DNA from 2 places in the Carboxydothermus ferrireducens DSM 11255 genome. Region 2 is predicted to be linked to the other one. Evidence: predicted binding sites of a transcription regulator. Region 2 holds the regulator's gene; the other holds the start of a gene.

Region 1 (4,083 bases), on a different contig from region 2:
AGCGCAGGTGGCCGGGATAATGGCGGCCAAAAAAACCGGTGATTTAATTCCGATGTGCCACCCTTTAAACTTAACCGGAGTGGACATAAGTTTTACTATTAAAATGCCCGATACCATTGAAGCAAAAGCTAAAGTTACCTGTGTGGGCAAAACCGGGGTTGAGATGGAAGCGTTAACTGCCGTTTCCGTGACCCTTCTTACTATCTATGATATGGTGAAAGCCGTAGAAAAAGGCATGGTGATAAAAAATATCCGGCTTTTAGAGAAAACCGGTGGTAAGAGCGGCGATTATAGAAGGGAGGAATAAAAGTGGGCAGAGTGGTAGCGGTTAATATCAGCGAGAAAAAAGGAATGCGCAAAAAAAATATTGAGCGGGCATATTTAAGGGAAAACCACGGCATTGAAGGGGATGCCCATGCCGGGGACTGGCACCGGCAGGTAAGTTTGCTGGCCGTAGAAAGCATTCAAAAAATGCGGGATTTAGGCCTTAAGGTTAATCCCGGGGATTTTGCCGAAAATATCACTACCGAAGGGGTGGACTTATTAAGTCTTCCTGTCGGGACCAAAGTAAAAATTGGCGAGGCCTTAACGGAAGTTACGCAAATAGGTAAAGTCTGTCACACCCGCTGTGCTATCTACTATCAGGCCGGTGATTGCGTGATGCCCAAAGAAGGCATCTTTGTCAAAGTATTAAAAGGCGGGGAAGTTAAGGTTGGGGATCCGGTGGAGGTAATTGACCATGATTAAAGTGGGCGTTCTTACTTTAAGCGATAAGGGTTCTCGGGGAGAGCGGGAAGATAAAAGCGGCCAGGTCATCAAGGAAATGGTCCGGGAGATTGATGGGGTGGTGGTGAAGTATGAAGTTATCCCCGATGAGTACGAATTAATCGTTAAAACCTTAATTTCCTGGTGCGACGAAGAAAAGTTAGATTTAATCCTGACCACCGGTGGTACGGGTCTATCTCCCCGGGATGTGACTCCAGAAGCTACTAAAGCCGTAATTACCCGGGAAGTGCCGGGAATTCCCGAAGCGATGCGCATGGCTTCACTGGCCAAAACCAACCGGGCCATGCTTACCCGGGCGGTAGCGGGCACCCGGGGTGGTACGTTAATCATCAACCTTCCCGGTAGTCCCAAAGGAGTGCGGGAAAACCTGGAAGTAGTCTTACCGGTAATCCCCCATGCCCTGGAAATCCTGCAGGCCCGGGGCGGCGAATGCGGCCAACCCTGAACACCGATTGCAGGGACGGTTCTTTTTTTAGGCGTTTAGACGCAAATATCGGAACCGTCCCTGTTTTTGCTGTTTGGACGTTTAAAATTGGGACCGGCATTGTGTATAAAACAGGTAATCCTGGGAAAAGATTTATTAATAGATTGACGTAAGGATATACGGTTGAAAAAGCAGGTATAATGGGTAAAAAACGAAAGATTGGAAAAAATAATCCAGAAAAATTGGCATAAATCAAGGAATATGCCCAAAATATTCCTTAATTAAAAATTTGCTTTTCGCCGGTTCTCTTTATATTATAATACTTGGTATTAGCACTCTATTGAAGTGAGTGCTAACAATACATAAGAAAAAATTACTTTAAAGGAGGGGTTATCGTGTTCAGACCGCTTCATGACAGGGTTTTGGTAAAACCACTTCCCAGCGAAGAGGTGACCAAGAGCGGGATTGTAATTCCTGACACTGCCAAGGAAAAACCCCAGCAAGGGGAAGTAAAAGCCGTGGGTTCCGGTCGGATTTTAGAAAACGGCGAGCGGGTACCCATGGAAGTAAAAGTTGGTGACCGGGTATTTTACAGCAAGTATGCCGGTACCGAAGTGAAAATTGATGGTGAAGAGTATTTAATCTTACGGGAAAGCGATATCCTCGGGATTTTAGAATAAAAAACACAAAAAAAGGAGGGGTATAAATGGCTGGCAAACAAATATTATTTAGAGAAGATGCCCGGAGAGCTTTAGAAAGAGGCGTAAACGCTCTTGCGGATGCGGTAAAGGTTACTCTTGGTCCGAAAGGCCGTAACGTTGTTTTAGAAAAGAAATTTGGTTCACCGCAAATTATTAACGACGGTGTTTCCATTGCTCGGGAAATTGAGCTTGCTGACCCTGTAGAAAACATGGGGGCGCAGCTTGTAAAAGAAGTTGCTACCAAAACCAACGATGTAGCCGGTGACGGTACTACCACCGCTACCGTTTTGGCTCAGGCTATCATTCGGGAAGGCTTAAAGAACGTTACTGCCGGTGCCAACCCGATGATTTTACGGAAAGGTATTGAAAAAGCTGTTGCCAAAGCGGTAGAAGAAATTAAGGCTATTGCCAAGCCGGTAGAAACTTCCGAAGCTATTGCCCAGGTTGCTGCAATTTCTGCTAACGACGAGGAAATCGGTAAGCTAATTGCTGAAGCAATGGAAAAAGTGGGTAAAGACGGGGTTATCACCGTAGAAGAGTCCCAGGGTCTTGGCACTACCTTAGAAGTAGTTGAAGGTATGAGCTTTGACCGGGGTTACATTTCTCCTTACATGATTACCGACCCCGATAAGATGGAAGCTATTTTAAACGATCCTTACATCCTCATCACCGATAAGAAGATTTCCGCGATTGCTGACTTACTGCCGATTTTAGAAAAAGTTGTGCAAACCGGTAAGCCCCTTTTAATCATTGCTGAAGATGTCGAAGGGGAAGCTCTTGCTACCCTGGTTGTGAACAAACTGCGCGGTACCTTGACCTGTGTCGCTGTAAAAGCTCCCGGCTTTGGTGACCGGAGAAAGGCTATGCTTGAAGATATCGCCATCCTCACCAACGGCCAGGTGGTAAGCGAAGAGCTTGGCTTTAAGCTCGAAAATGCTACCCTTTCGATGCTCGGTCGGGCTAAGCAAGTCCGGGTTAAGAAAGAAGAAACCATCATTGTTGGTGGTCAAGGTTCTCCGGAAGCTATTGAAAAGCGGATTGCTCAAATCAAGAAGCAAATCGAAGAAACCACTTCCGACTTTGACCGGGAAAAATTACAGGAGCGTCTGGCTAAGCTTGCCGGTGGCGTAGCGGTAATCCAGGTGGGTGCTGCTACCGAAACCGAAATGAAAGAAAAGAAACTCCGCATTGAAGACGCTTTGAACGCTACACGGGCAGCGGTGGAAGAAGGTATTGTAGCTGGTGGTGGCACAACCTACATCCACATCATTAAGGCTTTAGAAGAGCTTGAAAAGACCGCTACCGGCGATGAAAGAACCGGTATCGCCATTGTCCGGAAAGCTTTAGAAGAACCCTTAAAGCAAATTGCTATTAACGCTGGCCTTGAAGGTTCGGTCATCGTTGAAAAGGTTAAGACCTTACCGGTAGGCCATGGCTTCAACGCTCTGACCGAAGAATATGTTGACATGATAGCTGCTGGTATTGTTGACCCGGCTAAGGTCACCCGGAGTGCTTTACAAAACGCTGCCTCCATTGCTGCTATGCTCCTCACCACGGAAGCTTTGGTGGCTGAAAAGCCGGAAAAAGAAAAGAAAGGCCCAGACATGCCCAACATGGACATGATGTAAAAGCTTATAACCGGAGCGTAAAGGCTCCGGTTTTTTTATGGATTAAAAACATAATAGTTGACAGGATTAGTAGGAATTAATATAATGGGTTTAGAAGGACAATACTAAAATGAGGTGATTTTAATGCGAATTTACGAAGATATTACCCAGCTTATCGGCAAGACCCCGTTATTGAAATTAAAAAGAGTTACCAGAGGTGTGAAAGCAACAGTTGTGGCCAAGCTTGAGTATTTTAACCCTGGAGGTAGTGTTAAGGACCGTATCGCGTTTAATATGATTAAAGCTGCTGAAGAACAGGGGCTTTTAGATAAGGATACCGTCATTATTGAACCTACTTCTGGCAACACCGGGATCGGCCTTGCGATGGTGGCCGCAGCCCGGGGTTATCGTTTAATTATTACCATGCCCGAAACCATGAGTGTGGAGCGGCGAATGCTTTTAAAAGCTTACGGGGCGGAAATAGTTCTGACTCCAGGAGAGCTTGGAATGACCGGTGCGGTAAACAAAGCCCTGGAACTGGCTAAAGAATTTCCCAAAGCTTTTA
Region 2 (4,083 bases):
CTGCCTGGTAAACCACTTCAGCAGGATCAACCACTCCGCCGGCTATCATATCGATAAACTCACCGGTTTCAAAATCTAATCCCAAAGCGTAGTTATTTTTTTGGACCTGCAGGGTCATTAAGTCCCCCAACTTTTCCAGCCCGTTAAAACCGGCATTCTCCGCCATCACCCGAAAGGGAACTTTAAGAGCTTCAGAAAAAGCCATAACACCGTAGCTTTCCATACCGGGCAAGCGATTTTTCAGGCTTTCCACTTCCCGGCTTAAGTAGAGGAAGAAAGCTCCCCCTCCGGGCAAAACCCCGGAGCGATAAGCAGCGGCAAAACTTCCGGCCGCATCTTTAGCAATTCTTTCCTGTTCATCCACCACCTCATCGGTAGCCGCTCCAATTAAAACCGTGGCGGTAGCCTTTCCGGCGCCTCCTTCAATAATGGTAAAATCCAGCCGGGAATCATAAAAGCAGGTTCGAGCATAACCCAGCATTTTCTGCAACTCTTCTACCGGCTTATTTAAAGAAGTTCTTTTGGCCGCCCGGGCTCCGGTAAACTCTAAAACCCTTTTTAATTCCTTCTGGGTAATGCGGGTAATAACCATTATTTCATTTTCGTAACAAAACTCTTCGGCAATATCGCTGATTCCCCGGGTCAATAAGATTAGTTTGACCCCTAATTCTTTTAGTTTTTTGAGATTTTCCTGAAATATTTTCTGGTTTTTTAAATACTGCTCAAATCCGGCTTCGGAAGCAAGGGCTTCTTCTTCTACTTCTTCGGGATAAAGACCATCATCGAGAACCAAAAGGCGAACTTCCTGAAGTTTTTGTGATCCTTCCTCCCATAAGGGCGACTTATTAATAACCACTCCCGGAATAAGCGCAGTATCGGCCCCAACTTTTGCCAAGACCAAATCGGCTAATTTAAACCCGGGATCTTGAAGTTTATCTTCTAACATTGCTGCCGCATCCCGCAGGATAGCAGCAACCCTTTCATCACCCCGTCCGGCAATTTTGGCCGCCGCCAATAGCCTGTCGTCGGTAATACTTCCTACCTTAATCGCACTTTTTCTTATGAGGAAAAGAGCGTGATTTAACGCCCGGTTCATTCCCGCTAAAACTTTGGAAACCGGAACCCCTTTTAAAATTTGGTTTACTCCTTCAGAAACCAGCGCTCCGGCTAAAACTGCAGCCGTAGTAGTACCATCCCCCACTTCCCTCTCCTGAGCCCGGGCCATATTAACGACCATTCGGGCTGCCGGATGCTGGGCATCCATTAAAGTCAAAATCGTTACTCCGTCGTTGGTAACCACCACTTCCCCAAATCTATCCACTAACATCGCATCCAGGCCCTTGGGTCCCAAGCTATTGGCCACCACCTGGGTTAAGGCTTTTACCGCTGCTGCATTGGAAAAAAGGGCCTGATAGCGTTCTTCAATTTCCTGGGTTTGGTTTTCTTTTTTCAACCTTAAATCCTCCTGTTAAAAGTTTTTATTACCAATAATTTCCGACAAGTACTTGCTTAAAAACTCCACCGTCGCCACGGTTTTAGCGTATTCCATACGCGTAGGTCCTAAAACTCCTATAAAGCCCACGCTATTTCCGTAGGAAAAGTAGCCGGCAGCAATCATGCTGCAGTCTTCAATTTCTTTTAAATTTAACTCGCTCCCGATTTTCACGTTGACCCCAACATTTAACTGGGAAAAGATTTCCCTTATTTTCTCTTCCTGTTCCAATATGCTTAATAAGGTTTTTACCTTTTCCACATTTTTAAACTCCGGCTGGTTAAAAAGGTTAATTAGTCCGCCCAAGATTATCTTATGTTCCTGATTATCTTGGTTTAAATTACTGATTAATTCTAAAGTAATATTAATTAAATTCTGGTGCTGGGCTAATTCGTAGTATATTTCTTTAATAAGCGAATAACGAATCTTTTCGGGATTTACTCCGTAAAGTTTAGCATTTAAAATTGCTGAAACTTTTTCTAAATCCTGAGCAGTAATATCCCCGGGCACTTCAAAAGCCCGATGGTGTAAGGTCCCATCTTCTAATACAATAATTAACAATACCTTCCCCGGCTGTAAAAGCACTAACTGCAGGTGTTTTAACGGTACTTTTCCTGCCTCCGGAGAAAGCACAACGGCGGTATAACGGGTAAGGCTGGACAAAACTTTGCCCGTTTTTTCCAGCAAATCACCAATGCTGTTGATTTTATCTTCATAAACTTTCCGGATAAATTCTTCTTCTTCGCGGCTCAAAGAGGGTTTTTCCATAAGGTAGTCGACGTAATAGCGGTAGCCCAAAACCGAAGGAATTCTCCCGGCACTGGTATGGGGCTGCTCTAAATAGCCCATTTCTTCTAAATCTGCCATTTCATTCCTGATGGTTGCCGGGCTAATACCCAGGTCGTATTTTTTGGCAATAGTTCTTGAGCCTACCGGTTCAGCGGTAGAGATGTAGTCCTGAACTATTGCCATTAAAATTTTTCTTTTCCGCTCATCAATCATACCGCTTCACCCCTTTTTGTTAGCACTCTCTTTTGTTGAGTGCTAACTTCAAATTAAAAATAGCACTGTCAAGTGTTTTTTGTCAAGTTTAGATAAACTCAATTAATACAGTGTTGGCTACAAAACTCCCCTTGCGGGTTAAAAAAAGCCTATCATCTTCAAGGAAAAGCAGACCAAGTTCGATAAATTTTTGGATTTTATCGCCAAACTCTGCCATAAAGTCCCGCCGGTATTTTTTTTGAAACTCCTGAAGATTTAGCCCGGTTTTTAACCTTAATCTTAAAATTATTTCTTCTTTGGCATCTTCTTCTAAAGTTAATTTTTCCTCTCCGTAATTTTTTCCTGTTAAAAGCATTTCCCGGTACTCCAGCATCGTATTCGGATTCCAGAACCGGTACAGGCCTACCTTGCTATGGGCAGCAAGGCCAATGCCAAGATAAGGTTTATTTTCCCAGTAAGTAAGGTTGTGACGGGAATACTGCTGATTTCGAGCAAAGTTAGCAATTTCGTACCGTTCGTAACCGTTTTCCTCTAAAAGATTAATCGCTTCCTCCCAATATAAAACTACTTCATCCTCTTCCGGAAGTATTATTTCACCCTTTGCTACTTCTTCATAAAGGCGGGTATTTTCTTCTACCTTTAAATCGTATAAAGAAATATGTTCCGGCTTTAAGCTTATGGCCGTTTTTACAGTGTTTATAAAGCTTTTGCGCCCCTCGGGATAACCGATAATTAAGTCCAGGTTTAAATTGTTTATGCCCTCTTCCCTCAATAAATTGTACGCATCCAGCGTTTGAGCAGCAGTATGGGCTCTACCCATTTTTAAAAGAATCTCATCATTAAAAGATTGGGCCCCAAGGCTTACACGATTGACTCCTAAATCTTTTAAAAAGCGAATTTTTTCCCTATTTAACGTTCCCGGATTGGCTTCAACGGTAAACTCCAAAAGCTTATCGGAAATATACGGCGAGATAATTTCCCCCAGTTTTTCTAAAGCGTTCAGCGAAAGGGAAGTTGGCGTTCCCCCGCCCACATAAATGGTCTGGAGAGGCGCTAAAAAATCTTTTCGCCATTCCAATTCTTTCTTTATTAAGCTTAAATACGAAAATACCCCTTCACCCGCCGGCGCGGGAAAAGAGGTAAAAGCACAGTAATGGCACTTCTTAAGACAAAAAGGCATATGCAGGTAAAGGGCCTGAGCTTTATTTGTTATTATCAATTTTCAACACCGCCATAAAAGCTTCCTGGGGAATTTCCACCCTGCCAATTTGTTTCATTCGCTTTTTACCTTCTTTCTGCTTTTCCAAAAGCTTTTTCTTCCGGGTAACATCGCCGCCGTAACATTTAGCCAAAACATCTTTTCTTAAAGCTTTGACCGTCTCCCGGGCAATTACCCGCGAGCCAATTGCCGCCTGGATAGGAATTTCAAAAAGGTGGCGGGGAATCAACTCCCGCAGTTTTTCAACCAACTGTCGCCCCCGGTAGTAAGCTTTATCCTCATGAACAATGATGGAAAGCGCATCCACCGGCTCTCCGGCAATTAAAATATCCATCTTTACCAGATCCCCGGGGCGATAGCCGATAAATTC

Evidence for each region. Region 2 encodes HrcA, which represses chaperone genes, less so after heat shock. Its sites were predicted from a motif close to ATTAGCACTCANNNNNNNTGAGTGCTAAT; they were not measured.
Region 1: a site for HrcA is predicted at 1,539-1,567, ahead of groES (co-chaperone GroES). Genes of this name have one in related genera too.

The regions. Positions count from the first base shown of each region.
Region 1 is NZ_ATYG01000023.1:6,974-11,056, reverse strand. Features, by position in the region: gene moaC (cyclic pyranopterin monophosphate synthase MoaC) at 1-307, shown strand, start outside; gene CARFE_RS0109240 (MOSC domain-containing protein) at 310-747, shown strand; gene CARFE_RS0109235 (MogA/MoaB family molybdenum cofactor biosynthesis protein) at 740-1,231, shown strand; gene groES (co-chaperone GroES) at 1,606-1,890, shown strand; gene groL (chaperonin GroEL) at 1,917-3,539, shown strand; gene cysK (cysteine synthase A) at 3,663-4,083, shown strand, end outside.
Region 2 is NZ_ATYG01000002.1:61,629-65,711, forward strand. Features, by position in the region: gene CARFE_RS0101695 (TCP-1/cpn60 chaperonin family protein) at 1-1,453, opposite strand, end outside; gene hrcA (heat-inducible transcriptional repressor HrcA) at 1,469-2,494, opposite strand; gene hemW (radical SAM family heme chaperone HemW) at 2,583-3,713, opposite strand; gene lepA (translation elongation factor 4) at 3,697-4,083, opposite strand, start outside.